DNA from 2 places in the Desulfosporosinus sp. FKA genome. Region 1 is predicted to be linked to the other one. Evidence: riboswitches for the same ligand, from Rfam matches in the RefSeq annotation. Region 1 holds a riboswitch; the other holds the start of a gene.
What was found. Region 1 has a riboswitch for cyclic di-GMP ahead of B5771_RS22955 (chemotaxis protein CheW). Riboswitches for the same ligand answer to the same signal wherever they lie in the genome.
Positions count from the first base shown of each region.

Region 2: it holds a riboswitch for cyclic di-GMP, as region 1 does, so the genes downstream of both, B5771_RS14065 (hypothetical protein) here and B5771_RS22955 (chemotaxis protein CheW) in region 1, are expected to answer to the same signal.

Region 1 is NZ_NAHZ01000034.1:356,006-375,131, reverse strand. Features, by position in the region: gene B5771_RS22995 (ATP-binding protein) at 1-1,794, shown strand, start outside; gene B5771_RS22990 (bifunctional diguanylate cyclase/phosphodiesterase) at 2,076-4,235, shown strand; gene B5771_RS22985 (HAMP domain-containing methyl-accepting chemotaxis protein) at 4,358-6,223, shown strand; gene B5771_RS22980 (ribonuclease H-like YkuK family protein) at 6,353-6,826, shown strand; gene B5771_RS22975 (DUF1003 domain-containing protein) at 7,143-7,730, shown strand; gene B5771_RS22970 (ABC transporter ATP-binding protein) at 8,056-10,281, shown strand; gene B5771_RS22965 (ABC transporter ATP-binding protein) at 10,278-12,152, shown strand; gene B5771_RS22960 (DMT family transporter) at 12,275-13,147, opposite strand; cyclic di-GMP riboswitch class I at 13,564-13,646, shown strand; gene B5771_RS22955 (chemotaxis protein CheW) at 13,763-14,194, shown strand; gene B5771_RS22950 (methyl-accepting chemotaxis protein) at 14,214-15,362, shown strand; gene B5771_RS22945 (hypothetical protein) at 15,379-15,909, opposite strand; gene B5771_RS22940 (MerR family transcriptional regulator) at 16,178-16,615, shown strand; gene B5771_RS22935 (cyclopropane-fatty-acyl-phospholipid synthase family protein) at 16,661-17,839, shown strand; gene B5771_RS22930 (zinc dependent phospholipase C family protein) at 18,002-18,733, opposite strand; gene B5771_RS22925 (ATP-binding protein) at 19,118-19,126, shown strand, end outside.
Region 2 is NZ_NAHZ01000030.1:28,195-41,614, reverse strand. Features, by position in the region: gene B5771_RS14080 (multidrug efflux MFS transporter) at 22-1,227, opposite strand; gene B5771_RS14075 (LysR family transcriptional regulator) at 1,320-2,213, opposite strand; gene B5771_RS14070 (putative sulfate exporter family transporter) at 2,447-3,463, shown strand; cyclic di-GMP riboswitch class I at 3,896-3,980, shown strand; gene B5771_RS14065 (hypothetical protein) at 4,193-4,447, shown strand; gene B5771_RS14060 (Imm70 family immunity protein) at 4,507-5,070, opposite strand; gene B5771_RS14055 (transglycosylase domain-containing protein) at 5,274-7,664, opposite strand; gene B5771_RS14050 (hypothetical protein) at 7,982-8,167, opposite strand; gene B5771_RS14045 (metal-dependent hydrolase) at 8,377-9,063, opposite strand; gene groL (chaperonin GroEL) at 9,327-10,970, opposite strand; gene groES (co-chaperone GroES) at 11,002-11,286, opposite strand; gene B5771_RS14025 (NYN domain-containing protein) at 11,555-12,394, opposite strand; gene mog (molybdopterin adenylyltransferase) at 12,575-13,081, opposite strand; gene B5771_RS14015 (MOSC domain-containing protein) at 13,081-13,420, opposite strand, start outside.

The sequences.
Region 1 (19,126 bases):
AGTTCTTTTGCCTATTGTGAAGCAATTTGGGATAAGAATGGCGATCTTGAAGATTACCAATTCAGAGAAGTTAATGATCACTATGCTCGGCTAATAGGCAGAGATAGAACTGAACTCATTGGAACAAGATTTTCGGAAGTAAACAACATGAATCATCATGATCAAAAACTTTTGCTGAAACAAATTAGTGATTTTCTTAAATCAGGCGAGTCAAAGTACGAAGGTGAGTTCTTCAATGAAAAATCAAAACATTGGTATTATAGGTCCCTTTATTGCATAGGCAGCGAATGCTTTGCAGCAATTATTACAGATATCACCAAACCTAAAAAATATGAAATTGAGCTCAGGGAGGCCAAGGAGGAAGCGGAAAAGGCCAGTGTGGCTAAAAGTGAGTTTTTAGCAAATATGAGCCATGAAATCAGGACTCCCCTTAACGGTACGGTAGGTATGATTGATTTAGTTCTTCAATCACCTCTGACTCCAGAGCAGTATGACTGTTTGGAAGTTGCTAAGAGCTGTGCCTATTCCCTCTTAAACATCATCAATGATATTTTAGATTTTTCCAAAATGGAGGCAGGTAAAATGCAGACTGAAAGCATTGACTTTAACCTCAAAACACTTTTGGAAGAACTAGTTAAAGCACATAATCCCAGTGCCGTAGGCAAAGGTTTGGAGTTAACCAGTTCGATTTCTCCCTCTATACCAACGTATTTGAAAGGAGATCCCAATCGGCTTAGGCAAATCCTTAATAATTTAATTAGCAATGCTATAAAATTTACATCTCAGGGACATGTGACTGTCCAAGTTCGTGACACCAAAGCTGCGGATATATTGAAAACGAGATACGCGTTGGAATTTTCCGTTTCCGACAGCGGAGTCGGGATAGCAGAAGACGAAATGGAAAGGTTGTTTAAGAGCTTTAGTCAAGTAGACAGTTCCCATACTCGAAAATATGGCGGTACAGGTCTGGGGCTAATTATTTCCAAGCAATTAACGGAGTTAATGGGAGGAAGAATGTGGGTTGAAAGTCGAAAAGGAGAAGGAAGCACGTTCTTCTTTACCCTTGAGTTTCCCTTGGGGCAGAGCACTGATGAACAACAATTGTCGGCGAAGAAAATTACAAAGGGACAATACCCCTTAAATATCCTTCTGGTAGAAGACAACTTAGTAAACCAGGATGTTCTCACGAAGATGCTGCAGATGGGAAGCCACAACGTTCATAAAGTCTGTAATGGCTTGGAAGCTTTAGAGGTTCTCAAACAACAGGAATTTGACGTTATACTCATGGATATCTATATGCCTGAAATGAATGGAATTGACACGACAAAGCTAATACGAGAAAGAGAAAAAAAATATAACCTAAAATATACACCGGTAATTGCGCTGACGGCTTACGCCTTGCAAGGAGACAGAGAGCGTTTTCTTGCTCAGGGTATGGATGAATATCTATCTAAACCGGTCTTGATGGAAGACTTATTGGATGCTGTTCAGAACGTTACCAATACTGCTGCACCCAAAGTGGCTAAATTTCCGGGTGATATGCAGGGAATACGGATTTCCAGCCAATTAGTGGCTTTAATCACTCAGTTACTAGATTTAATAGCCAATAACGATTTACCAGCTATTGAGAGAACGGCTCACCAATTGAAAAAACTGGCCAATAAACATGACGCAGAAGAGTTAAAGATTTTAGCCTTTAAAGTCGAACTGGCCTCAAGACGAGGCGATTTGCAAACGGTTATTGAAACTATTTTAAAACTAAACGAGGAATTTGTGTCTAGACGAATTATTTAATAATAATCAAAATTGCTTAATATCTTTTGAGGTGTTTCCAAATCATAAATGGGTGGTGTCATTCGCAAATCTTGATTTTAATTGCAGAGAAGCTTTCTTGCGGCTAAGGATAAGGACCCGGCCTCTAGAAAGCTTTTTTTTTGTAGAGGAATTTATCCAGTTTTAACATTGAATTAACATTTGATTCATTAGATTTTTACAGAAAGCAATTAAGATGTAAATGAGGATTAATTTCTCGCAAATTCGACAGCATGGTGAATGCCTGAAGAAGGGGTTTTTAGATGTTTGCGTCTAAAGTTAAAGGCTTACCAAAACTATACCAACTACTAAAAGACAATAAAACAATCTGGGTAGTTTATCTTGACATCATTAATTTTCATGAAGTTGAGTTTCGTTATGGTTATAAAATTTGTCAGGAAATTTTGACTGAGATTGAAAATGAGATATATTTCACTCTTAAAAAACAACGTAGTCTTTTCCTGTTCTCACATTTGGAAAGCAGAGGGGGAGATGATTTCGTTGTTTATTTTGTTCCCGGAGAGAACACACATTGGGAAATGTCTGATCTACTTGAACAATGGGTTCTTCCTATGGAAGAACGGTTTAATCGCAGGTTGAGCAAACTTGTGAAAGAAAAGATCCGCTTGCGCACCGGAATTGCCCGGTGTGTAAATATAGACAGCAGAAGTGCTGATTATTTACTTTATGCGGCGGTGAAAGAGGCTTTTCTTCTCAATAAATCCGAACCAGATCCTCAATTTTTCGCCCGGCGCGAAGAGATCACCCATTTAATTGAAGAACCGGAGAAGTACCTGAGAACAGCTTTTCAACCAATCATCGAGACACGAAATGGTGATATTTTTGGTTTTGAAGCACTGACCCGTATACCAGGTTCAATTTGTTTCAGCGATATTTCAGATCTCTTTCCCTTTGCTGAAAAAATAGGTCAACTTTATCCTATAGAAACTCTTTGCCGCCGGCAAGCAATTAAAGCTTATCCCAATGTTTTAAACGATAAAGAATTTCTATTTCTGAACATTAACCCTCAAATCTTGCTTGACCCTGAATTTGCCTCTGGCCAAACGAGAAAATTGCTTAGTGAAATGGGAATTACACCTGCCAATGTTGTGCTTGAAATTACCGAGCGAAGTGCTATTGAAAACTACGCCGCCTTTCGCGATGCCTTAGATCATTATCGCGGTCAGGGCTACTTAATTGCCTTAGATGATTTAGGGGCCGGCTATTCTTCTCTGCAATCCGTCGCCGAACTTCATCCGGACTTCCTCAAAGTTGATCGGTCTTTAATTTCGGGAGTTCACGCTGATCCCACAAAATGGGCTTTACTGGAGACCTTTGTTACCTTTTCCAAGCGTATCGGCTGCAGTATTATCGCCGAAGGGGTTGAAACAGATGAAGAAATGCGAACCGTAGTCCAGCTGGGTGTTGATTATGTCCAAGGTTTTTTTGTCGCCAAACCCGATTTCTTCCGGGGGAGTATTAACCCTGCAGTTAGGGAAATTCTCAATCCTGAGCGCCGTTTTAAATATACGGAAAATAAACCTATCAATTCCATGATAGAACCCTTGCCCCTTTTTGCAACCAATGTCCTTGTCAGTGTTGTAGAAACCTATTTTCGTGACCATCCTCATCAATGGCTCGTTGGGATTACTGAGGATTCGCGAATCGTTGGAGTTATGCAGCGGGATAGACTATTTGCGGCTCTGGGTACCCGTTATGGGGTTCCTCTTTATTTAGAACGTACAGTTCCTATTTTGATGGATACCAATCCGTTGATGGTTGAAGATACTACGCCTTTGGAAGTTGTCTCTAGTCTAGCAATGCAGCGTTCTGATTCCCAGCTTTATGACGGAATTATTGTTGCTAATCAACGAAAGCCCATCGGTATGGTATCTGTAGCAAATCTCATGAAAGCTATGTCAGAGAGACAGATTCAGTTGGCCCAAGGAGCCAATCCCCTGACAGGGTTGCCTGGTAACCTGCGTATTGATCAGGAAATACGGCAGCATATAGAACGGGATCTTACCTTTGGCCTTCTCTACATAGATCTTAATAAATTCAAATACTACAATGATTTATACGGTTTTCAACAGGGCGACTTAGTAATCAAAATGTTAAGCGAGGTCTTGCTGAATGTGAGAGATTCTTTGAACGACGAGACCTTTGTCGGACACATAGGTGGTGATGATTTTATTGCAATCGCTTCCCCAGCAAATCTGGAAATTTTAGCGGCTAATATTATTAAACAATTTGAGCAATCTTGCAAACAGTTACCAGGTCAAGAGAACTTAAGCGTTGCTTTGGCTGGGCTCGTCATTAATACTGCTGAGCAAAATTGGACGCCTTTATTAGTCTCCGAGCGGGCTGCTCGAATTAAAAAAGAAGTAAAGGCTTTAGGAGGCAACTCTTTCATATTGCGCTAAATAATTTATGGAAAAAACTAAAATCGAAGCGAATTTCAGGCAAACGATTCATCTAAACGTGAGACGCCCACTTCAAATGGGCGTGGCCCCGTTCTAAATCGACGATAATGGAGGAATTATTGTTGAAGATAAATAATATGAGTAGAATTTTATCAAACACAAATGTAACTATAAAAAATACTTTCAAAGCTATTTCTCGCAAATTAAAATTCTTAACGTCAAGGAAGAAAAATTCAATTAATAATAAGACTGTAACGAAATTACTTGGAAGTTTTCGTAACTTAAAAATAGCCTATAAAATTAATAGTTTGGTTCTTATTATGGCTATCTTGATGGGCTTTATCGGCTACATAGGTTATGCTTACTATCAAAGACAAAATAGCGAATTTAACAAAATGTATGCCAGCTCGTTATCAGCCGTTAAGGTTTTAAATGAAGTTAGGGCTAATACAGGAGCGGCAGAGGCTTTGTCCATGGAGATGATTTTAGCTCCTATTGACGAAATCCGCAGACAAGAAATTCTTAAGGATCTAAAAAATGCTGATACTACCATAGATGCATCTCTTAAGGACTTTGCTTCAATCCGTAAAAGTTCGGGGGAAACCGCAAAGTTAACCAGCTTAAAAAAAGCCCTTACGGACTACAGAAATGAAAGGCAAAAGGCTTTCGACCTCAGTGACCAAGGAACAAAACAAGAAGCCTATTTCGATTATACCAATAATGCTTTAACTTATGTTGATAGTATACATATTCTGCTTTCGAACCTGATTTCTTATAATCAAGAGTCCATGGATAAAACTCTTGCCCAAAATAACCAAGATTTTCTTTCCGCCGGCAAAGTTTTGCTCATTTTTCCAATTGCTGCGGTTCTTCTAAGCTTGCTTTTAGGCTTATTTGTAGCGAGACTTTTAGCAGACCCCATCAAGGAAATGTTAAAAAGTGTGCAGGAAGTTGAACGTGGGAACTTAGTAGGTCATGATGAAGGGCTTATTGCCTCAAGGGATGAAACAGGTCAATTAGGTCTTGCTTTTGATGCGATGCGAACTACTCTGCGTAATTTAGTCGGTGCAGTTTCACGATCCAGTCAACTTGTGTCGGAATGTGCTCAGGCAATTCAAGTAATCACTGAAGAAAATTCTCTTGTTTCAGGACAAATTGCCGGTACTATGACAGCAGCTGCCTCTGATACTGAAAAGCAAGCGGTTACAGTCAATGAGGCTTCCGCTGCTATCCAGCAGGTATCTGCAAGCGCCCAGCAAATTGCAGCTACCAGCATTTTTGTTGCAGATCTTACCGAGAAGACCTCCAAAACAACAAAATCTGGCCAGGAAGCAATTGACAGAGTTGTTCAACAGATGTCTGTCATAGGAAACAGAACTAAACAAATAGAAAATAACATTAATAATCTTAACGCAAGTAATAGTGAAATTAAGGATTTTACGAAATTTATCAGTGATATTGCTGCGCAAACCAATCTGCTGGCTCTTAATGCTGCCATCGAAGCAGCGAGGGCTGGTGAACATGGACGAGGGTTTGCTGTGGTTGCTGAAGAAGTGCGGAAGCTGGCAGAACAGGCTCAGGAAGCCTCGAAGCAGATTAGCTCCTTGATTAGTAATAATCATGACAATATTACCTCGGTGGTTTCAGTTATGAAGGACGCTTTAAATGATGTTGAAGAGGGGATTCAAGTCGTTGAGACCGCCGGAGAAGCATTTGCCGTGAACAATGGTCATATTGAAGAGGTATCGACTCAGGTCAGGGAAATATCCACTTCGATCCAGCAAGTTGCTGTCGGCAATCAACAGATCGTGGATTCGATTTTTAATATACGAAGTTTTAGTGAGGTTACAGCACAACGTGTTCAATCTGTGACAGGTAATATTCAAGAACAAGTGGCAACCACCAGTCGTTTGACTAGGGCAAGTCAAGAATTAGCCGCAACCGCTCAAAAACTTCTCACTTCAATCCAAGAATTCAGAGTCAGTTAATTCCTTTCAATGATTCCCCTTACTCTCCAAGAAACGAGTTTTAGTGGAGTAAGGTATAGTTTTACTATTATTGAGTATTACTTATTATCATCCTTTAACAGAAGCGATAAGTGGAACGGAGATGGTACTGTGTACAGTATGATGTATGGTGAAATCTCTTTCGAAGAAATGTACTCAATAATCAAAGCTTATTTATCGCAAGATAAGAAAGGAGAGTACAAAGTCTCAATTGGTTCAGACAGCCAAAACTTTAATGATACTAAAATACCAATAACCGTTGGCATTCATAAAATTGAAAATAAAGTCGGTAAAGGCGGAATTTTCTTCTCGGAAATTAGAAGAGTTAATAAAATAAGCAATATACGCCAAAAGATTTATTATGAAACAAATCTAAGTTTGGAACTCGCCGAAAGATTAAACGGAAAATTTCTTAATGATAACATTCCCAATAAGATAGCAATTCATGTTGATGCCGGATATAATGGTCCGACGGCTAAGTATATTGCTGAAATAATGGGTTGGGTCAGATCTTGTGGCTTTCAATGTGTCATCAAACCGGATTCCTACATGGCGTCCAGCGTTGCTAATCGATTATCTAAATAAAGTATTATGATAAATAAAACCGGGATTGCTTCCGGTTTTATCTAGTTTTTAAGTTCCCTATTTCTGTAAGTGGGGGGGCCTTCGTTAATTTCAGGTGGGGTAGAGCGTAAGCGAGTTCACTTTCGTCAATGGATAAACATATGATGCAAAGTACTGTGTAAGTTTTGCCAGGCAGATTTTGCAATAATCTTAGCTAAAAAGACTTATAAAAACGATCGAAGGAATGATCGGAAGGGTGGATATGTATTATCGAAAAACAAACGGGAATAATTCTAAAAAGCAGATATGAGTTAGTATCAGATATGGGAGTTAGAATATGAATGAAGTTAATAATATTAAAGGTGCTTTGGACAACCCTGAGGAGGCATCTCTATTTGAAGGGTTTGATATTGCAATTCAAAAAAGAGACATTCAACGAATTGACAGATTGGTTGATGATTACGAAAAGAGCATTTTAAATCGGCTGGAAGAAGACTATACCAGCAGAACTACATACCCTGACCGCTTAGCCGATCGTATTGCTCAATTTGGCGGAAGCTGGAAGTTTATTATTTATTTCGGACTGTTTTTGGCTGCTTGGATAGTCTGGAATGGACTTCTTTGGACAAAGTCGTTTCATTTTGATGAACCACCATTTATTCTCCTAAACTTATGTTTATCGTTTCTGGCAGCTTTTCAAGCCCCAGTTATCATGATGAGTCAAAACCGACAAGCCGCCCGTGACAAACATGAATCGGTGATTGATTTTGCTATTAACTATAAGGCTGAGCTGGAGATTGATGATATGCAAAGTCATTTGCATCGTATTGAAACTGACGGTAAGAAAAATATGGAGCAAGTTAAAGCCGAGTTCTCACAAATCAGGAAAACTCTGGAGTCTATTGAAGCTAGGCTGGATAAATAAGTGAATAAACATGAGTAAGGAAATTCCATGTCAGAGGAGCAGCGCATACGACTTTAAACGTAGTGCGCGGGCACCTCTTTTTTTATGTAATTGGATCTTAACAAATCCAAGTGTCCTTCGCGCCAGATAAGTATCTTTACGCTGAAAAATAGAATTGAAAATTAAGCATATAGAAATGCAATCAAATACATACTAATACCTGCACTGGGAGCATTTACAGAGTTTTTGTATAACTGACATAAGAGTAAGGATAATGTTACGACTGAAGGTTTAAGACTTAAGGTTAATGGGTTAAGATTTAAAATTTAAGGAGCTGTATTGGCTGATGCTGAGACTATGGAGATATTTAAAACCCTATACGTTGTTAATTATCACAGCTGTAATTTTGATTTTTTGTCAGGCTATGGCAGACCTTTCCCTGCCGGACTATATGGCCAATATTGTCAATCAGGGAATTCAACAGGGGGGAGTCCTTAATGCTGTTCCTGTGGCCGTGAGACAAAGTCAGATGAGCAAGCTTACTCTTTTTATGACTCCTGCCGATAAGGCGGAGGTTTTGAAAAATTATACCTTAATCGACAAATCAAGTCAGGAGTATGAAAGATATGTCCAAGCGTATCCAATTTTACAGAGGGAATCAATTGAGGTTCTAAAATCTATCGATCAAGCGGAAATTAATAAGCTGAACCCAGTATTTGGCCGGGCATTTTTAGCAGTTTCAGGTATTGAAAAAATGAAATCTACCGCTAATGGGGGCGTCATTTCTTTTAACGGAATGAAAGTTCCAGCGAATACAGACTTATATGCCCTTATTTCCAAACTTCCTCCAGCTCAACTGGCTCAACTAAACGAAAAAATCAATCACCAATTCTCTGCCTTAAGTGATAGTATGATTATTCAAACAGCTGTCAGTTCCGTTAAAGCAGAATATGCTGCATTAGGCATGAACACAAACAAAATTCAAAATAATTATATTAACAATACGGGTATGGTGATGGTCTTAATCGCTTTAGTCAGTGCAGCCTGTACTATCATGGTAGGGCTTACCTCAGCAGTCATAGCCGCAGGACTGGCACGGGATTTGCGTAAAGGTGTATTTTCAAAGGTAGAGAGTTTTTCTAATTCAGAGTTTGATCAATTTTCTACTGCATCACTGATCACGCGGACTACCAATGACATTACCCAAATACAGACTCTGATTGTCATTCTGATCAGAATGTTTTTTTATGCTCCAATGATGGGTGTCGGTGGAGTGATCAGAGCTCTGGGTAAGAGCACTTCTATGTCTTGGATTATTGCTGTTGCCGTAATTGTGCTTTTAGGTTTGATCTCCATCGTTTTTTCGGTAGCTATGCCCAAGTTCAAATTAATTCAGAAACTTATCGATCGACTAAATTTAGTAACTCGTGAAAATCTCTCCGGGATGATGGTCATTAGGGCCTTCAACACCCAGAGATTCGAAGAAAGTCGTTTTGATCGGGCTAATTCTGATCTGACAAAAACCAACCTATTTGTCAATAGGGTTATGGTAGTCATGATGCCGGCGATGACCGTGATTATGAATGGAGTTACACTGCTCATTGTTTGGATTGGCGCTTCTCAAATAGCCAATGCAGGGATGCAGGTTGGGGATATGATGGCTTTTATGCAGTATGCCATACAAATTATTATGGCCTTTTTAATGCTGTCGGTGATGTTTATTATGATCCCAAGAGCATCAGTTTCAGCTCAGCGGATTGCCGATGTCTTGGAGGTTAAACTTGTTATCGTTGATCCGCAGACTCCAAAAGATTTTGATCCTAAAATTAAGGGCGAATTAGAATTTAGGAATGTTTCCTTCAGGTATCCCGGCGCCGAGGAAGAAGCTTTGCAAGGCATAAGTTTCAAAGCCCTGCCGAATCAGACTACAGCGATTATTGGCTCGACAGGTGCAGGTAAAACAACCCTTATTAACCTGATTCCTCGTTATTATGATGTTACAGGCGGTGCTATCTTCTTCGATGGAATAGATATCCGTGACGTAACTCTGCATGATCTACATGACAAGATTGGATATGTGCCTCAAAAGGGTATTTTGTTCAGCGGAACTATTGAATCTAACTTGCAGTATGCAGATGAATCTGCCTCCCGAGAGGATCTCATCAAAGCTGCAGATATTGCCCAAGCCACTGAGTTTATTAAGGAAAAGCCGGAAGGATTATTGACAGGGATTGCCCAAGGCGGAACAAACGTTTCAGGCGGACAGAAACAACGATTATCGATTGCCCGAGCTTTGGTAAAGAAACCGGAACTTTATATTTTTGATGATAGTTTTTCTGCCTTGGATTTTAAAACAGATGCGGCCCTCCGTAAAGCCCTGAAGGCTGAAACAGGAGGAAGTACGGTCCTTATCGTTGCCCAGCGCATTTCTACGATTATGAACGCTGAGCAAATTATAGTCCTTGAGGAAGGGAAAGTGGCGGGAATCGGGACCCATGATGAATTAATGAAAACTTGCGAGGCTTATCAAGAAATAGCCTTGTCTCAGTTCTCGAAGGAGGAATTAGCATGAGCGTGGAGACCAGGAAGAAGTCATCTCCGCGGGGTCCCATGGGTGGTGGTATGGGCGGCGGTCCCGGTGGTATGATGCAGGGGGGCGAAAAGGCTCGAGACTTCAGGGGCACCATGAAGAAACTATTAAATTATTTGCGTCCCTATCGGACGGCCATGATCTTCGTATTTATTTTTGCCGCTGCCAGCTCAGTCTTTTCTATTGTTGGTCCCAAAATATTAGGAAATGTCACCACACACCTTTTCGAAGGCGCTTTAAGCAAGCTTTCCGGCAGTGGCAGCGGAATAGATTTCAATTATATTGGGAATACGATTCTCCTTTTGGCAGGCTTATATTTTTTAAGTGCTCTTTTCAGTTATGTCCAGGGCTGGGTTATGTCAGGTGTGGCTATGAAAGTCAGTTACCAGTTTCGCAAGGATATTTCAGAAAAAATTAACCGTATGCCCTTGGGTTATTTTGAACGAACAAATCATGGTGAAGTGTTGTCTCGAGTTACGAACGATGTAGATACCCTCAGCCAAACACTAAATCAGAGTCTAACGCAGATTATTACCTCTGTAACGACGGTTCTTGGTGTGCTGGTCATGATGCTCAGTATAAGCTGGCTCTTAACCTTGGTGGCTTTCCTGGTGATCCCCTTGTCCATGATCATTATTATGGTTATCATTAAATATTCACAGAAATACTTCAAGCTGCAGCAAGATTATTTGGGAAATGTAAATGGTCATGTAGAAGAAATGTATAGCGGTCATGTGATTATGAAAGCCTTTAATGGCGAGGAGAAAAGTATTGCGAAGTTTGAAGGCTTTAATAGCAAATTATATAAAGTAGCCTGGAAATCACAGTTTTTGTCAGGCCTGATTATGCCTATTATGAGTTTCGTTGGAAACTTAAGTTTCGTTCTCGTTAGCGTTTTAGGCGGTTGGCTTGTCATCCAAAAATCTATGCAGGTTGGAGACATTCAGGCATTTATTCAATATGTACGATCATTTACTCAGCCGATTACTCAATTGGCCAATATTTCGAATATACTGCAGCAAACAGCAGCTTCAGCCGAACGTGTTTTTGAGTTTCTAGCCGAGGAAAATGAAGTTCCGGAGAGCACCAATCCAGTTAAACTGGAGAGTGTGCAGGGGAGTGTGGAGTTTAGAGATGTACATTTCGGCTACGAAGCAGATAAGATCATTATCAACAAATTTTCCGCTTACATAAAACCTGGACAAAAGGTTGCTATTGTTGGACCGACGGGAGCGGGTAAGACTACGATCGTTAAGCTTTTGATGCGTTTTTATGATGTTAATGATGGTGCAATTTTGGTTGATGGACATGACATCCGCGACTTCAGCAGGCATGATCTGCGTTCTTTATTTGGTATGGTTCTTCAGGACACCTGGCTTTATAATGGAACCATTATGGACAATATCCGTTACGGTCGTCTCGAGGCAAGTGATCAGGAAGTAATGGAAGCGGCGAAAGCCGCACGCGTCGATAGTTTCGTTCATACACTGCCGAAGGGATATAATATGGTACTAAACGAGGAGGCTTCAAATGTCTCGCAAGGGCAAAAACAACTCTTGACTATTGCTCGAGCCATCTTGGCTGACCCGAAAATACTTATTCTCGATGAAGCCACCAGTTCTGTCGACACCCGGACGGAAGTCGAAATTCAAAAGGCTATGGATCACCTTATGGAGAACAGAACGAGTTTTATTATTGCTCATCGTTTATCCACGATCCGCGATGCTGATTTGATCCTTGTCATGAATCATGGCGATATCATAGAGCAGGGGCACCACAATGAACTTCTGGCAAAAGGCGGCTTTTACGCTAACCTTTATAATAGCCAGTTTGAGGCTGCCGAAGCAGGCTGATGAGGTTATAACTTCCTATGGTACGTTAATTCGAGATTAATTGATTAATATTCAAGGAGGCTTTTGATTGCTCAAGAGCCTCCTTGATCTTTCCAGGTTATCTAACGCATTTTCGAACAGAGTTAGGGTTCTCTAATAACTAATAAGACTCCGGCAAGTATTAGGACTGAACCTATCCCAAATGGGAGTCCTACGTGTTCGCCGAGAAAAAGCCAGCCAAGCAAAGTTCCTGATAGGGGCTGGAAGAAGAAAAACAGACTTCCGCTGGCGGCATCGACCATTTGCAGGCCTTTGTTCCACAAAAAGAAAGCAAGGGCAGTAGAAACAATGCCAAGATACAAGATTCCACCCCAAATAGCAGGCTGGGCCATGACGGCGACTGGAATTTGGCTGGCCTGAGAAGCCGCAAAAGGGGTAATAAATACAGTTGCTGTAAAAATCGCATAGGTCGTAACAACAAGTTGAGAGTAAGTGCTGGGAACTCGTTTGATGAGTACAGACATTAAGGCCCAAGTTACTGCTGCAACGCCTAAGATCAGTCCTCCAAGCCGAGAAGTTGTACTAATATCTCCGATACCAACAATGCACAAGACGCCAATGGTTGCCAAGATCACCGAGAGTCCTTTGCGCAGGGTCATTGTTTCCTTTAGCAAGAGGCGGGCGAAAATAACCATGAAGGCCGGGGTTGCCGAGGTAATAATAGCCCCCATCTGAGCCGTCGCCAGTTTTGTCCCCAGAAATTGAGTCCAGATCGATAGGGCATAGCCTGTTATGCCAATCGTCAGAATTAAGGGGACGTCTCGCTTACGTATTCGCCAAGATTGATGGGTTAGGACTGCCATGGCTGAAAGGACGAGGAGCGCGATTATATAGCGCAGCCAAACTAACTCTAAAGGTGGTATGACGGTAAGAACCACTTTGCTAATGACATACATACCTCCCCAAATTGTCGCAGCCAAAGCCAAATAGATAGAGCCTAGTTTATTTTTGGACATTTAAGTTCCCTCCGTCGTCAATCAAATTAAGTCCTTATTCCAGACGGAAGATGTACCCTTCGATCCGTCAGGATAAAAGGGCATCGGGAACATCATTTTCAAACAGTGGCGCTAAAAGCATGCCAATTCACCTCCGTAAAAAGGAAAATTCGCCTTAACAGACCATTTTTCCTTTAACTTTCAAATTTTAATTTAGATAGATAAAACAATCCAATTATATAATGCCTAAGAACGTAAGATTTGTACGTTTTATATTTAATTTGTTTAGAACGCTACTATATATTAGGTACTTAGAAGAATAACATTTTTTGAAATTGATTCGTAACCTTGAAAATTATAAGCATCGGGGGTGAAATATTCGTTATATTTTTATTAATTTCAACTTTTAACTACATTGTTATGTTATAATATACAACAAAAGACAAAGGCAAACTTGGTGAAAGCCAAGGACGCAAAGCCACGGGTCTTTCTATTTGTGGAAGATAGCCGGGTTGCATCATACAGTAAGAAATGTCTTTGTCGTCAAGAAGAGCTGTCTTGGCGATTTTGCTTTCTTAGCAAAGGAGTGATAAGAGAAGTTTAAAGATTCAGAAAGGAGTGAATTGATTGAGTTATATGCAGTTAGTTGTATTTAGATTGGGTGATGAAGAATATGCCCTCGAAATTACGTTTGCTCAGGAGATCATTCGAATTCCGGAAAGAATAACTAAAATGCCTTATCTGCCTTCCTACATTGAAGGAATGATTGACTTAAGAGGTAAGGCGATTCCGATTATTGATTTAAAAAAGCGATTTGGTGTTGGACAATCTGAGAGAAGTGTTGACAGCCGTTTGCTTATTTTGAACATAGAGAATGTAGGAATTGGGATAATTGTGGATGATGTCTCAGAAGTTATAAAGGTCGAAGAACAATCGATTGAAAGGCTTAATGCAGAACTATCAGGTCTCGGAAGTAACAGAGTGCAAGGTGTTGTTCGGATTGACGAGCGTTTAATTCTTTTGTTGAACGGGCTGAATTTTAAGGCTGAAGTTTTAACGAGTAGATAGCAATGGGAGTGGTTTAAAGATGATAGCTTTAGCGGGCGTTGAGTCGTGTAAGTTTATGGCAGAATTTATGGCTGATTTAATACCGGGCGGAATATTGTTCGGAGTTGTTGAACATGACACCTTTGTTTGGGTAAAATCCTCTGAGTCCTTTTCATTAGACATCTTTCAGGTTGGCAAGAGATTAAATGAAGATACAACGACGATGCAAGCAATACAGAATAAGAAGGTTCTAACGCAAAATATTCCCCGTACGGTTTATGGTTTGAGAGTAGTTATCGTCTCAATCCCTATCATCGATGATAAAGGAGACATCTGGGGTGCATTTACTATAGCATTTCCTAAGTTACACCCTGTAGCTGCCGCCTTTGGAGATTTTGCCCCTATTTTAGCCGAGATGTTCCCTGAAGGGGCTTATATATATATGTCAGACTTAACAAAGATTGCTTATGCACAGGCCTCCGATAAATTTGACATGCCGTCAATAGCCGTAGGCTATGACCTAAAGGAAACAGATATTGCTTATCGGGCGCTGCAAACTAAAAAGCCTATTATTGAAGAAATTGACGCTTCTAAATACGGGCAGCCATTAACTATTGCTAATTTTCCCTTGTATGATGATGAACATAAAAATCTCGTCGCCACTCTGGGTATTGTGACACCGAAAAAAACGGCAGTAACCCTGCGTGAAATGTCAATTAACTTAGAAAGCAGTCTTGAAGGTATAGCCGCCGCCATAGAGGAGCTTTCAGCATCTGCGACGGAAATACACACCAATGAAGGGGAACTTAATACGGATATTAAAGGGATAATAAATATTTCAGAAGAGATAAATGAGGTATCGGCTTTTATTAAAGAGATCGCTGATGAAACGAAAATGTTAGGATTGAATGCAGCTATCGAAGCAGCCAGAGCTGGAGATGCTGGCCGCGGTTTTGGTGTAGTTGCTGAGGAGATAAGAAAACTGTCTGCTCAATCAAAGAGCACAGTCCCCAGAATTAAACAATTAACTGATACAATAAAGGAAAAAGTTGAAGAAGCGAGCCGAAAAAGCAATATCTCCTTAGACGCCAGTCAAGGTCAAGCGGCCGCCTCAGAAGAGATTTCTGCAAGTATCGAAGAAATTACGTCCATGTCTATGGAATTAAGCAATCTCGCTAAAAGTTTATAATCATTTTCTGTTTGAGCTAATGCTTTAATTCCTGACGGACCTGTTCAATTTTAGTAGTCGCTGAGACAAGGTCTTCTTTGCTGCTTTTTAATTGACACTTACTCAGATCACCGGCACTACTCAAACTATCGTTGAGTTCAAAAAGGGATGATGTTAATAATCTAGACGCTTCGGTTAAATCAATGATCATTTGGCTGTTCTGGGATGATTGTTTTAGAGCATTACAATTCAGGTAATCATTGGCGGCAAGCTTATATAATTTATCTAATGAGGCTGTTATTTGCTTTTTACTCCTTTCCTTTGAAGCGGTTATCTCTTGATATTGTTTTAAGATGTCTTCCAGAGAATTTTCTATTTCTGTGGGAGTCATAGAAGGATTGGTAATTGTCGGTACAGTATCTGAAAAATCCTGCCAGGCAGATACTCTTTGGTTAAACGCTAATTTCAGAGCAGTAATGGCAATAATGATTACAATAATCGTTATTCCGAGGCTGGTAAGTTTTCTCTGCTTGTTAGCAGCCGTTCTGATTAACCACTGACGTTTCACTGTTCACCCTCCTTTCCTAAAGACCATATCTGTTCTAAAACGGTCTCCATATTCAGTAAAACATATGCTAAAAGCGAGTACCTAATTCAGGCCCTCGCTTTTTTGTGTGTAACAATTACGGATTATAAAAGTTAGGTTCAATGGATATTATATAGTATGCAAAAAATGTATTTATTTGTAAAATTGTTGAGTTTTAAAGAGTGATTAACGTTGACGTTAATGTTATATTAGTGCTAATATAATCTTAGCAACAGTAAGGGAGGATATTGTGGATAACTATAAAATTGACCAAGTTGCTCTCCAATGCGGCTTGACCAAACGAACCATCCGATATTATGAGGAGATAGGGATATTACCGCCGCCTAAACGCAGTGAAGGAGGGACTAGGTACTATAATGAAGAGCACATAGAATTGCTTAAAAGAATTAAGTATACTAAAGACGCCTTAGGCTTATCGCTGGAGGAACTACAGCATTTTATTGCGCTTAGCAATCTCATTGAGTCTCAAAAAGTAAGCTTTAAACAAACGGCTGAGCGCAGAGAGCAAAGGGAAAAACTGTTGAGTATAATAGACACCTTAGATGAAGAACTTAACTTAATCGAACAGAAAATCTTAAAAATTGAACGGGTTAAAAAAGATTTAACCAATCTGAAGAAACGAGCTCAAGCGGTAATTGAGAAAATTAACTTAGAGGAAGTTAAATAAAGTATTACCTCTAGGATTTTATCAATTCCGAAGGAGGTAAATGGAATGAGTATTGATAAAACGTTCTACAACAACGTCCTTAAAAATATGTTCGCTGATCCCTGCGAAGTTAAATATTGGGATGGGGACGTTAAAAAATATGGCGAAGGAGAGATTCAATTCCGAATTAATTTCAGTGAGCCCATACCTAAATCAGAAATTATCAGTGATCCTTCCCTGGCCTTCGGCGAAGGCTATATGCGTAAAAAAATTGATATCGATGGAGCTGTACAAAAAGTCATCGAGTCGATTTATAATAATCAGAACAGTTTTCTGTATGATAAAAAACCTTATGTTAAATTCGCTAAGATTCTTTCCAATACCCTAAGGAAAAGTAAAGATGATGTTCAATATCATTATGATATTGGCAATGATTTTTATCGACTTTGGCTGGATGAGAGCATGACTTATTCTTGTGCTTATTTTGAATCACCGGAAGATAGTCTTTATCAGGCTCAAAAAAACAAAGTAAATCATATTCTGCGTAAACTTAATTTGCGGCCTGGACAAACTTTATTAGATATTGGTTGTGGTTGGGGAGAATTAATCCTTACAGCTGCGAAGAACTATCAAGTTAAAGCTATGGGGGTAACTCTTAGTTCAGAACAATACTCTCGAGTTTCGGAGAGAATTAAAGAAGAAGGATTAGAAGAGCTTGTTGAAGTTCAGCAAATCGATTTTCGGGAATTGAACGATAGAACCTTTGATCGAGTAGTAAGTGTAGGGATGATTGAGCACGTTGGCAGAGAAAATCTTGATGGGTATTTCTCCGCTGTAAAATCCTTTCTTAATGAAGGGGGAATATCCCTGCTGCATTGTATAACAGGCTATGATGAAGACTCAGGCACAAACAGCTGGATTGACAAATATATTTTTCCCGGAGGATATATTCCGGCAGTCAACGAACTCGTATCCCTAATTGTTGAAAATAAATTCTGTCTTATTGACCTCGAGAGTTTGCGCGAGCACTACACAAGGACTTTAGAACATTGGACCCAAAATTTTGAAAAGGCACTTCCGGAAATTCGAAAAATGAAAGACGATACCTTTATTCGCATGTGGCGTTTATATTTAAATTCTTGCGCTGCGTCATTTCATTGCGGCAACATAGATGTTCATCAATTGCTTTTTACTAAAGGTGTAAACAATAATCTTCCTTTAACCAGAAAGTACATGTATCAATAATTTATAAAAGAACAGCGAGGCAGAGCTATCGAAAGGAAATATGCACAGAAAAAAAGCCCGAGAGAAGATATTTTTTGATCTTCTTTCGGGCTTTTTTTCTTACCTTATCTGCAAAAATACTTAAGGAAATTACTATTGCTGCTTCATTTTGCTGCAGTTACGTTATGACTTAATTTTTACCAGGTTTTGCCGAGGTAAAATATCCGTTAATTTTTGGTACGCAAAATCTAAAAAGCCGGCAGTTGTGGCAATTGATAGAGGAATAAGGGTTTCCGCAGCTTTGGAATAGCTTTTAGTTGAACAGCCATTTTCAATTGATACTAAGTGATAAAGCTGCGCTGATAGCTTGGCGTTGTGCTCAATCCACTGTACAGGATGTGTAAAGGAAGAGTATAAACCGGTTTTGCCAGGGAAGTTGTACCAGTTGTTCGCTGCCCATTTCTCAAATTCTAAGTGCCCATCAAAAACAACCCCTGTTGAATGATGGGGTACACACATATCTTGTACTAAGTGCAAGGCCGCTCCAAGATAGAACATTCCTTTGACCATTTCTTTAGAAAAGAGGGACATGGCTTTGTTGAAATAATATTGACACTCAGCGCTTGCATCTGGCCATTGGACGCGGTTTTGATCGCTGTTCCAATTATAATAATGACAAACATTTTTCCAGCCACGGTCTGCCCATAACAGTCCTTTTTTAAGATATGTATGATAGTCCTTGAAAAAGTTGGCTGCTCTGGACTTGTTGTCTTGTTCTAAGAGGCGGTAAGCTTGTTCTAAGCTATAGATGTGAGGAAGGCCCGGAGAATTAAGTAAATACTGCAAAGGTCCTACAGGGGCTAAGATCATTTTGGTCATTTTCCCCAGAGTGTATGTATATACACTGACGTTCATGAGTTTATCACCTCTTCATTTTACTCTTCCCAGAAAGGCTTTGCTGAGTTAACTCCTTTTAGATTCGAACTATCTTTAGCTTCAACCTTATTCTAAAGCATGAACGTAAAAGACGTATTGTCAATCTGTTAAAATAAAGTAAAAAAGATTGCCAGAGCGAATAGGACGTTCTGGCAATCGAAATTTAGCAGCCGTTTTTATTTTCTTGTAAATGATAAATTTAATAATAAAAAAACAATTCTTGAAGGATTTTCCTTTTTGTTCTCGAAATAATATAACGATCAGTTATTTTATCCTAACTCGCTAATAAGACTTTGAGTGACTAGAAAATCAGATAGATATAAATATCAGATGATTATGAATTATCGGAGGATTTTAATATCTATGGCTGCA
Region 2 (13,420 bases), on a different contig from region 1:
ATATTTTATAACGAAATACCGTTAGCCCGAGCAATTCGGAGATGCTTCATATTGCCCTTTACTCGTTCTGTAAACCCAAAATGCATTGATGAGAAGTAATATACTTGTGGAAAAGAACACATAATGAAAACCCCAGAAAGCTGCCATCTGCCCCCCTAATACAGGGCCAACTACGTTACCTAAATTTTGGGCCGCATTATTATACCCAAATATTCTGCCTGAAATTGTCTCCGGAATGTTACTTTTCAGAAGTGAATTAATTGATGGCAAAAAACCAGCGGTTGCCACTCCCATCATGAAACGTAAAATAATAAGCTGCCAGGCATTTCGGACATATGCTTGAGGAATTATAATTACAGCTGCCCCAAGGAGGCAGACAAATAACACTGAATATGGCCCTACCCTGTCCGATAGCTTGCCCAGGAGGGGAGCAATCAGCACATTAGCCAATCCCACAGCAGAAACGACTGCTCCAGAAATAATTGCTATATGATTAGCGTTATTCATTAGAAGCTTGACGTAAATGGTAACAATAGGTTCAATTGACATACTGGCTAATTGAAGCATAAACGAGGTTATAAACATGGCTATCAGTACTTTAGGCTTGTCAATAGTCTTCCAAAATTCTTGACCGGATAACCGAGCCGAATTGTTCGGTACAAAGTCTTCTTGAATAAACAGCAAAGCGATTAGAAAGGCCAAAAACAAAAATCCCCCGGTGACATAAAAAACATGACGCAAACCGATGAGTTCAGATAATGTACCACCGACAAGAGGACCGATCAAGGAACCTCCGACCGAGCCGGAAGTAAGAGTACCCAAGGCCCAACCAGCATGTTCTTTGGGGGTTTGAGAAGAAACAAGGGTTATCGCTGCCGGTACATAACCAGATATGGCACCCATTAAAAGGCGAAGGCCCACAAGTTCATAAACATTATGAACAAATCCGATTAAAATCATAATTACAGCCATCCCCAGACTTGCTCTCAACAACATCATCTTACGGCCATGTATATCGGCCAGTTTTCCCCAAAGCGGTGAAACAATAGCGGCGGAGAGAGCCGTTGCCCCAAAAGCAACACCGGACCACTGTTCAACGCTGGCAATATTATGAACGCCCAATTGTTGGATATAAACAGGAAGAAAAGGAATTACAAGGTTCATGCCAGCCATCGTGGCGAAGGAGCCGAACCAACAGATAATTAAGTTACGTTTCCACATCGTCATAAGTTTTTAGTTGTTCCTTTCAGATGTTTAAGTTATTATACCTAAATATTTTAGCGCCATTTGTATAAAGAAACAAATTATATAAGGTATACCTACAATTCAAATAATCTTAATTTTTCCAGAAATTCCTCAACTGCTTTAGAACTTGCCGGTTCTTGGCTATGCAAAATGCTTAATTTGCGAGAAAACTGGAGTTTTTCTTTTGTCTTAATCGGTACCGTCTTAATTACCTTAGCCGCTATTTCTTTGTGAACAACAAGACGAGATACAATCGTGATCCCAAGACCATTAATCACCGCTTCTTTAACTCCCTCATTGCTGCTGAAGACAAAAGAACGGTTTATTTTTACTCCTAAGGACTTTAAAAGATCATCGGTGAAAGAACGTGTTCCTGAACCAGATTCTCTTAAAATCCAAACCTGATCTTGAAGATCTTCAGGGGTAACTTTGCTAAGCTTGCTTAAAGGATGTCCGTTCGGAACAATTAAAAGCATGTCATCATGCATAAATGGTTCCTCTTCAATGCCGGGAAGGCTCACTTGACCTTCGACAATCCCAATGTCCAGTTGGTTTTGGTGGAGCAATTGAGCAATTTCCTCTGTATTAGCAATTGTTACTGATACCTCAACGTTTGGGTAATTTTCCGAAACTTCAGCCAAAAAACGGGGCAAGACATATTCACCGATTGTAAAACTTGCGCCAATTTTCAAAGCTCCTGTGACGACATGGCGAAGATCATCAATTTCACTTTTGGCCTGATCATAATGACTGAGAATCTCTCGGGCATGCCGGAATAAAGCTTCTCCGGCCGGAGTAAGACTTAAACGCCTTGAAGAGCGATGCAGAAGTTTGGCACCGAACTCATTTTCCAAGTTGCGGATGTGGAGACTGACGCTTGGCTGGGATAAAAACAGCTCTTCAGCAGCGCGAGAAAAACTGTTTTGCTCGATAACTGTCACAAATACTTTTAGAGATTCCGTAATCAAGACTCATAACCTCCTTAACAATAGGCCTAAAAGTAATGCCCTCGCTTAAAAATGCATGTACGTATTAAATAACCATATGCTTAACATTAGACATCTAGATTGTAAGTCTAAATTACAGCCTTTATATTTAAGTGCAGAAACCTGAAATTAAGGTCTTTAACAATGAACCTGTTCCGGAACAATAGGTTAAAAAGCTTTCAGGAAATTTTGCATGGCATGGAAGGGTTGAAAAAATGTCTCACAACATCGAAATTCCAGCGGTCACTTTACAAAAATCTAATTTATTCAAATTGTACGGGGGTATTTTATTTACCTTTGTTATTGCAGGGATCGGCACAATCGCCTCGGATTTGCCAGTCCTTGACAGAATAGGCGCTATGCTCACCTCAATCTTGATTGCAGTTTTATATCGCAACGTTTTCGGTTATCCGGAAGATATCCGCACCGGAATACAATTTTCTGCCCATAAGATCCTTCGTTTTGCAATTATTCTTTATGGTTTTAAGCTCAACATTGATATTGTTTTAAACCAAGGAGGCCTGCTGCTAATTCATGACACCTTAAGCATCATTGTTGCAATCAGTGTGACATTGCTTTTTGCCAAACTTTTTAAAGGCGAAAAGATGCTCTCCCTTCTTTTAGGCATCGGTACAGGTGTTTGTGGTGCTGCTGCTATTGCTGCCGTTTCTCCGATTGTTAACGCCGATGATGAGGATACAGCCCTCGGAGCAGGTATTATCGCCTTAGTAGGCACTCTGTTCGCGATTGGCTACACTTTGATTCGCCCCATACTCCCAATTACAGCAGTTCAATTTGGCATTTGGAGCGGAATTAGTTTGCACGAGATTGGTCATGTTGCTGCGGCTGCGGCAACGGCAGGACCAACAGCCTTAACGATTGGCTTATTAGCCAAGCTGGGTCGAGTTTTCTTACTCATTCCTCTAAGTCTTATTCTTTCCCTTTGGACACGTAAAAATGGTCAGGAGACTGCCAAAAAAGCGCCATTTCCCTGGTTTTTACTTGGATTTCTCATTACAAGTATTATCGGTACCTATTTTCCTATTCCTAAACATATTTTATCAGTAATTTCAAACGACATTGGTCCGTTTTTATTAGCTGCCGCCATGGTAGGCCTGGGCCTCAATGTTCATTTATCCAATTTACGCAGCCGGGCCTTGCGGCCGGTTTTGGCCATGCTTATTGCCTCAATTGTCCTTTCAGCCTTCTCATATTTTACACTTTGGTTTTAGGCGATTCCAAATCAATCCTTTTTAGCTTAACAAATTCTGAGAAGCTCAAAAATATAAATATTATATGTAATGTATTAGAAATTACTATTCACAATTCATCATTGTCTTTGCCCGTACTTCACCATTAGAAAGGGCGTAGAAACCATTTTGGTCTACGCCCCTTTCCAATACCACCCCACCGTTTATGCTTTTCCCATTAAGGTGATCATGACTCAAAATTACATCCAAATTTCGAACAAAATTGAGCTAGAATCTGCAAATAGGACTATAGGCCCATTGGTTTGGCTAAATGACCTATACTGTCTATAATTGATCACAATTACCATTAGGACTTAACCCGTATATTGTCTATACTTATTGTAAAAGTATCGTCATTATTTTCTTTCAAATGCTGTATTTCGAGATTATTCGAAATCTATTCAGCCCCTTATATTGTGACAAAAGCAAACTTAGTGAAAATTAAGGGCGCAAAGCTATGGGCCTTCCAGGTAATGCTGATGGTCGCCAAGCTTCCGAACCGTCGTCTAACAAAAAGGCAATTATTCTAAGGATAAAGCAGCTTTTTGTTTTAAATGGCAGAAATTGGGGTGAGGTCTTATGAAGAGTATAGAAACCTGGTATTCTAAGCCCATAGGTATCCAGAAGATAGTTTTAATACTATTTATAATAGGCATTTTGCTTTTAGGCCTACTTTCTACGCACACCATTCTCACAAGAGGGTCATCTAGTATGATATCTTCTGCCACTGCCAAAGAAACTATTAAACATACATATTCCTCAGCTTCTTGGTATCCCTTAATTAAAGATATCCAAGTCGACGGAGAAACTGTTACAATTCTGACATATATCTACCCAGATCCAGAAGGCAAACAACTAGCTGAAAACATTTCTCGGAAAATGTTATCCGAAAACAATTTTTTATCTAAAGTGGAGATTTATGGGTTAAACGTTAACAAAATTCTCCTGTTTTCAATGAACAAATAAGAACCACCCCCACTTGAAGAAGTGGGGGTCTTACGTTTGGATAAAAAAAGAAGGGTTTCTTAAGCAATCTCTTTATCAGTTTCAATTAATGAGTTTTCCAAGGTTTTTAACAAAAGATCAAATAAATCCCGGCCATCATTTACAAGAAAACAATTCACTAAATTGGAGTAATTACTGCATTCTCTTTTCCTCAGCGATCCTCTTTCACTTAAATCTTCAATATCTAAAATAATATCTGTTGTTTCTATGTACTTCAATCTTTCACGTATATCTTTAAGCTCACCTATCAGCTTCGGTACGTCAACCCAATCAAGCTTTCCATTATAGAAGTGGATTAGTAAATATGGAAATTCTGTTCCCCAACCTCTAGGTTCAAGATAGTAGCTAATGGTAGAGCAAAATGAATGGAACAAATCGCGATGTTTGGCCTGATAGGACAAAAAATCAATTTTAAAACCGATTGCCATACTAATCACCTCATTAATTTTACTTAAGCTCAAATATTTCCGATTTTCCATAGTCTTTACTATCTTCTTCTCATAAGCAACGAATCTCCTTAACATCCGAATTTGAGCAAGAGGATTAGGTTGATTATAGTTCCGAAGAGCAGTTACAATTGGCATGGTCTGCTTACTTCTTAAATAAGTATATAATACTCGGATATAAAACCTTTAAATAGTGCCTTATGGCACAAAAATTAATGCCAAAAGCACAAATTACTCACTCTAATCATGTTAATATCTCTTGGAGAATAAGAAAGACGCTTATCCAGCGTCATACCAAAAAACTTTTTAAGACATTAAGCGGTAAATTATCAACTCTTTGGTTAATATGAACCCCCAATACCCAATACTCTCTGCACATCACTTATTCTATCTAGATAGGAAGAACGTCTATCCTTATCCTTTATTTTTCCTATCTTATTTTGAGCATCTAAAAAAACAGCTTCCCTATTCTCTGCTGAACTTTGAGGTGTTAATGATTCCAGGGCTGCTAGAGCAGCGTCGGCATCTTGTTCAGCTTTTGTCTCCTGGTCCGTTGGTTGGGGAATTTGATTCTCTTTGGGAATTATTACTCGATTGGTTATATTTGAACCGTCTTTTGCAGACTGCGACACGTTCACGCCGATCTGCCCTCCTAAACCCTTCTCTAAACAAGTTTTAGAAAACATATCTTGAGTTCCTGTGTCAAAGTCGGTAGGATTACCCCGCCAATCAATAGTTTTAAAAACAATTCCCTGTGGTTGGAGAAAATCTGCTTTTGGGAGACCTTCATGTATCTTGGTCATATAGTTCAACCAAATGTGTCCAGGATAGGTAGAGCCGAACAAATTGTCAACTTCCTTGGGGATATCATACCCGCACCATACAACGGTTGTATAATATGATGAATAACCGCAGAACCATCCATCTTTACTGTTTTCCGTAGTACCAGTTTTCCCGGCAACTATTTGGCCATCAATTTTTAAATTGTGCCCAGTGCCATAGTTCGAACTGATAACTCCTTTAAGAATATCGGTCATCATATAGGCAGATTCCGGTGAATAAATCGTTTTCACTTCTCGGCTGTTTTTATAAATCGTTTGCCCCAGATTGTCAATCTTTGTGACACAACTGGGCTGAGCATACCTTCCGCCGTTCGCTAAAGTATAGAAGCCCCCGGCTTGCTCAACAGGTGATACTCCTTCTGTGAACCCTCCAATACTCGCGATGGGGTTGTTATCTTCAGGATGAAGCCCCGCATACCTCATCGCCTCTAAATAGGCCAACCCCGTTTGGGGTTTTATTTTTGCCAATACCTGGTAAGCGACAGTATTAAGAGACATTTCCGTTGCCAATCGAATACTTACAGGCCCATAGTATCGGTTTTCTTCGTTGCGCGGACCATTAGGAATATATTGATCAGTTATCCGAGACAGAGGATGATAACCTAATTCGAAGGCAGGAGCATAATCCAGTAACGGTTTAATTGATGAACCCGGTTGCCGATAACTCAGAAAGGCCCGATTATACACATCCTGATCGCCTCTCCCTCCTACAATTGCTGCTACATAACCCGTTTTATTATCAATTGAAACCGCTGCCCCTTGCATACTAAATTTATTATTTGCAGGATTGATATCCGTAAAATCCTGCAAGCCATTATCCAGAGATGATTGCAATAGGGATTGTTTGGCAGGATCAAGCGAGGTGTAAATTGTGTACCCACCGCTGCGGACTCGTTTATCATATCGGGAGTAAATTTCTTTATATTCAGACTCATAATTATTTCTTTCATCGTCTGTCTTAAATGCATAATTAAATTGGAAGCCATCTTGTTCCATCAACGCCCTCACTGTACAATCAATAGCGTAGCTTGTCATATAATTTTCAGGTGTTGCTACAGGTTTGTGAATTGTGAGAGTTAACTTACTATCCTTTGCTTTATCATACTCAGCTTGTGATATTTTTCCTTGCTCCAGCATGGCATTGAGGACTATATTTCTTCGTTGTGTCGCCTTTTTCGGATTAGTAACAGGGTTAAACAGCGAAGGATTATTAGACATTCCACAAAGAGTTGCTGCTTCTGCCAAAGTTAACTTAGAAGCGGGTTTTGAGAAAAAGTACTGAGCAGCACTTTCTATTCCATAGCACCCTTCACCATAGTAACAATTGTTAATATAAAACTCCATAATTTGCTCTTTCGTATATCGCTTTGTCAAGTCGAACGCTATGAATATTTCAGTTAACTTGCGCGAAACCGTTCTTTCCTGTGTAAGCAATACATTTTTGGCAACTTGCTGAGTGATCGTCGAACCGCCAACTGTTGCTTTACCTCTGTTCAACAAGTACAATATACCGGCCTTTATCGTTTCTTTATAATCTAAAGCTCCTTCTGTAAAGAAGTTCTTATCTTCAACCGCGATATACCCTTGAGGTATATAATTAGATACATCGGTTAGGTCTACATAGTTATAACCGCTTAAACCTAACTTGGCAATTGACTTATTGTCCTTATCCAATATCATAGTGCTGCCAGCTCTCTTAAAGGTTAGTTGGTCTATATTTCTTACTTTAATAATTGCTTGTTCCTTGGCTGAATCTATAGCAGGTTTATATACCACATATAGAACTCCAAGAACACTTGATAAGATGATGGTCAAAGTTAACAGAGCAAATAAGCAATACTTAATAATTCGACCAATTCGACTGCCTTTGGGGTTTTCAATTATAACCATGATTTATGACTTCCTTAACAGATGTATTTTTGAAATTCTGTTTCGTTTGTGTTTGGCAAGTTAACGATTCCAGGGGAATACCAACACAATTTAATCTTTATGCGGCGTTCTTCTTATGTATTACTATATACCAAATCCATGGAAATATTTGGTATAATTTGTAGGACAAACCATTACTTTTATCCAGTTTTTTGAATAAAATTGTCTACTGAGAACAATAAAACAGCAGCCTCTAAGACGCGCTCCCCTTGACGGGAACAGTTCTTTAAGGCTGCTGTTTTATATTTATGCTCATCGCAAAAACTATTATTTAATAGTTATCTTATCTTCTGAAGAAAACTTATAATTGACATACTCGTACCTATCAAAAAGGAAGTTATAGCAATCCACGTCCATATCTTTTTTAACTTTCCAGACTCATTTACAGTGACAAAATAACTGTCGATAGCCAAACGATCGGAGACAGTTTTATCCGGTTCCCCAATGCCCTCAATGTCTTCCATTAAATCACCCACCTTCGGTCTATATCATCTCATATTTTTTCTCGGAAACAAAGGCTTTTTTAAGTGAACTCGTTTCAGCTAAAGCTGAACATCGGGGCTTCAGATACAATAATGTCCAGTGGACATTATTGCCGAGCCGCCTTTCCCAATAGGAATACTTAGCGGCGAAGGATGACTCTACCACCTGAAGTTAACGAAGGACCCACAGATCACCCCTTTCTAACAACGAAAGCCATAAGCTTATTGGACATATTCAACATCCTGACAATCGCCAGGAAAAGCGCCAGATATCGGATCAGCAACTTGTCTAAAATCCCACCGGTTTTAATGGAGACTGGGAACTTGATTCTTTTCTTAACGATAGGATACAAGGGTGCTATTCCGCCGGAAAAGAAATCTGCTCCAATATGGACGATGTATCCGACCATAAACGGCTTAACTAAAGGTATTCCTACATAGTGCTTGTAAATGGTTAGCCCTTGCAATGTGTTAAATGCATACCAAGCGACAATGATTCCAATCAGGGAATGAGTTATGCCACGATGTTTTATAAAAGCCATGATCAATAGAATAATCCCAATTACCATCATGGCTAGATGAAAATCATAGCCGTTGAACTTAAGATTAATTTTATCGCTGATATAGATTGCGGCCGCACCCCCCAGCATTGCGGCAATTCGACTCTTTCCAAAGGGGCCTGCAATTTCTTTGGTCGCAATACTTCCCGGCTGATCAAGGTCCGGCGCGAGACTTCCTAACACCACTGCTCCAGCAGATACAGCAAAAGTTAGTAAACCATTATCGAGCCCTGGCCATCTTAGCATAGGCGCTGTGAATGTTGCAGCTGCCAAACCAATGGCGACATGCGTTTTGCCCATCATAACCTGTCTAATCATCGCCTTTCTCATTATAGAATTTTTGTCCAAAAAGATATTTTTTCAGTCTCCAGAGGCGGATGTAAGTCTTCCTGAAATCATAGAGCGACTTGGTCACAAAGATGGCGAAACAACAAGAGTTGTCTATATGCACACGACAAAGGCCATGAAACACGAAAAAAGAGGCTTCTCAAAAGTTCAGAAAACTCATGAAAAGCCTCTAATTTTCTCAATGAGGACTCAAGCCTTTAAATCGGCTTGTAACAAGGGTTTCAGGCGTTGACTTACATCATGCCGCCCATTCCGCCCATGCCACCCATGCCGCCCATACCAGCCATAGCAGCAGCACCATTGTCTTTAGACGGCAGGTCAGAGACCAGGCACTCAGTGGTGAGCAGCATTGCAGCGATGGAACCGGCGTTTTGCAGAGCTGAACGTGTAACCTTAGCAGGATCCACGATACCGGCTGCGATCATATCTTCATAAACTTCGGTTACAGCGTTGAAACCGGTTCCTCTATTGGAGGAGCGAACTTTCTCAACAACAACCGAACCTTCTTGACCGGCATTGTTAGCGATTTGACGCAGAGGCTCTTCCAAAGCACGGCGAATAATCATAACTCCTGTTGCTTCATCGCCTGTCAGTTCGAGTTTATCTAAAGCGCTGATAGCATCAATCAAGGTTGTACCGCCTCCGGCAACAATACCTTCTTCAACGGCAGCACGCGTAGCAGCTAAAGCATCTTCGATTCGAAGTTTCTTTTCTTTCATTTCAGTTTCAGTAGCTGCACCGACTTGAATTACAGCAACGCCGCCGGATAATTTTGCTAAGCGTTCTTGGAGTTTTTCGCGGTCAAAGTCTGAAGTGGTCTCATCAATTTGTCTCTTGATTGCTTCAACACGTTTCTTAATATCCTCGACGTCACCGGCACCTTCCACGATAGTGGAGTTTTCTTTAGTAACGCGAACTTGACGTGTACGTCCAAGCATCTCGACAGTAGTATTTTCCAGTTTCAGGCCAAGATCTTCAGTAATAACTGTTCCGCCAGTAAGTACGGCGATATCTTCCAGCATAGCTTTGCGGCGGTCACCGAAGCCAGGGGCTTTAACACCAACACAAACGAAAGTGCCTTTTAATTTATTAACAATGAGGGTTGCCAAAGCTTCTCCGTCAATATCTTCTGCAATGATCAACAGTTGGCGGCCTGCTTGTACGACTTTTTCAAGTACAGGCAGAACATCTTGAATTGAGCTGATTTTCTTATCGGTAATCAGGATGTAAGGATCGTTGAGCACCGCTTCCATTTTTTCGGTATCAGTAACCATATAAGCCGAAATGTAGCCGCGGTCAAATTGCATACCCTCAACAACTTCTAACTCAGTCGTCATGCCCTTAGCTTCTTCAACGGTGATAACTCCGTCCTTGCCTACTTTTTCCATAGCTTCAGCAATTAAGCTGCCAATTGTTTTATCACTGGCAGAAATTGAGGCAACTTGGGCAATAGCTTCGCTTGTTTCTACAAGTTTAGCATTGGCTTTAATGTCTGCAACAACAAGCTCAATTGCTTGCTCAATACCACGCTTAATTCCCATAGGATTGGCGCCGGCTGCGACATTCTTTAAACCTTCTCTAATGATGGCTTGGGCTAAAACGGTTGCGGTCGTTGTTCCGTCACCGGCAACGTCGTTAGTTTTTGTAGCGACTTCTTTAACAAGTTGAGCACCCATATTTTCAAACGGATCCTCGAGTTCAATGTCACGGGCGATAGTAACTCCATCATTAGTGATTAAGGGAGATCCGAATTTTTTATCTAATACAACATTACGGCCTTTAGGTCCGAGAGTAACACGAACAGCTTCTGCGAGAGCATTTACACCACGCTCTAAAGCATGTCGAGCATCTTGATTAAAAACTATTTGCTTTGCCACGTTATTCACTCCTTAAGTAAATGTTAATTAATTAACCGAGAACAGCCAGGATATCTGCTTCTTTTAAAATTAGGTAGTCTTCACCATCATACTTAACTTCAGTACCTGCATACTTAGAATAAATGACTCTATCACCTGGTTTAACATCAAGTGCAATGCGAGTCCCTTTTTCCATTTTGCCAGGTCCTACAGCCACAACTTCGCCTTCTTGCGGTTTCTCTTTAGCCGTATCTGGCATAATGATTCCGCTCTTTGTTTTTTCTTCCATCGGGAGCGCTTTAATGACTACCCGATCTGCGAGAGGTTTAATGTTCATGAAGAAAAGACCCTCCTTAATGTTATTTGTTATTTTATAATTTGTTAGCACTCGGCTTTATTGAGTGCTAACAATATCACTATAATAATATGCAAGGGGACAGCGGAAAGCAACCCCCCCAATTAGCCAAATATACTCTTGTACCTAAAATATATCACATTTTCTCCATTTTACTATATAGGCCGTTTGATTATACAGCTTAGAACTTGCTCGAAGGCCTTTAAATCACTAGAAACTATAGTTTCCATATTATTACCATTTTATTCATCTACTCCTCCGAAATTAGTTTTAATTGGCGTTGGCTTACTTCATCAAGCATTGGCCCAAGGGCTTCCCTAACTTTCTTGTGTTTTTGGTTAAGAAGGTAAATCTTAGTTTTACCTATTTTCAAATTACTGTCCAGATGCTCCTTCTCAGAAAGCATATTTTCCTTCAACAAATACCGAATCAACTCTTTGACTTGAGGAATAGAGCGCCCTAAAAGTTCAGCTAAGGCTGCTCTTGCCTTTGTTGAAGCCACATAAGGTAATCGGATTTGCAGCGAGCCAATAATTTGAACCCCCCGCTCTAAATCCGTTTGCGGTTGATACTCTGCTTCCGGGTTCTCATGAAACACCCATTCTAAAAGGTCGTCCTCTTCGCAATATGGCTGCAAAGAATGATGGATACTGCCGCCTACCCCAATAACTTGTACATCTTTACCCCAAGCTCTGATTTTGCGTAAAAGGGAAAGGAAATCTCCATCACCTGTAATTAATAAAAACAAATCGAAGGTCGCTGTTCGTGTGAGCAAAATTTCTTGGGCTTCCAGCATCAGTTCCAAATCAGCAGCATTACGACGCAAGCCGGTACTGGCATAATTATTCTTACTAAATACATGTCTTGTAAAGACATTTGTCTTCTCAAAGGTTGTTTGCGTACGCCAAAATTCTTCACGATCAAAATTAGCGTACAAATAAATAGCTTGTAAATCCAAGGTGTTTTTTTGAGCGTAAGTTTGTAAATATTGAACTAACTGTTCCGGTGTCAATTCATAACCTCGTTCAAGCAAACTTGTCCAGATATTTTCGTAATCAACAAACGCAATGGCTTTTGTCATTGTTATCATCACCTTTCAAGCCACCTCTGTAATATCATACGCTAACCCCTGGACAAGAGTGACAAGCAAAGAGATAAAGATAAAGAGCTTTCACAAAAGTGTGCAAGCCCTTAACTATAAGTCATTATTTATCCAATCGTAAGACTCCCACTTCTTCAAGTGGGAGCGGGTCCCCCGTACTCTAGTTCACTAAGTTATCTTTTTATCGGGAGTGGCACATTCGCTTGCTTCTCCCTTGAGAATTTGAATACCGTGCGGCAAAGCAGAAGAAATCGCTGTAAAACATTCGCGAACAGCTTTAGGACTTCCAGGCATATTAATAATAAGAGTTCTCTTTCTGATTACAGAGACAGCCCTGCTTAACATCGCTTTTGGAGTCGCTTTTAAACTTTCATGGCGCATCACTTCCGCTATGCCCGGTACTAACCGATCAGCGACCGCCATTGTTGCTTCAGGCGTGACATCTCGCAGGGAAAACCCAGTTCCGCCGGTCGTCAATATCAAATCCAAGTTCATTTCATCAGCCCACAAACGCAGGGTTTTTTCAAGGAGCAATTGATCATCAGGAAGCACTGCATATTCAATAACTTCCCAGCCCATTTCTCGAACCAGCTCTTTTAGGACTGGACCTGAATGATCTTCTCGTTCTCCGCGTGATCCTTTATCACTTGCTGTAATTATCCCAACCCTTACCACTATTCTATCACCTCAATTGTATCTCCTACACGAACCGCTCCACCTTCCAGTAAACGAATAAAAATCCCTTCCTTGGGCATGACACAATCTCCCGCTTGATAGTAGATTGCGCATTTAGAGTGACATTCTTTGCCGATTTGGGTTACTTCTCCAACACTTGTTGCACCTATTTTTAACTTTGTGCCGATGGGAAGCGAATATAATTCCAACCCTTCCGTCGTTAAGTTCTCGGCAAAATCTCCTGGGCCAACGTCCAGCCCTTTGTCCTGCATGGTCTTGATACTTTCCATACCTAACAAACTGACCATTCGGTGCCAATTTCCGCCATGAGCATCGCCT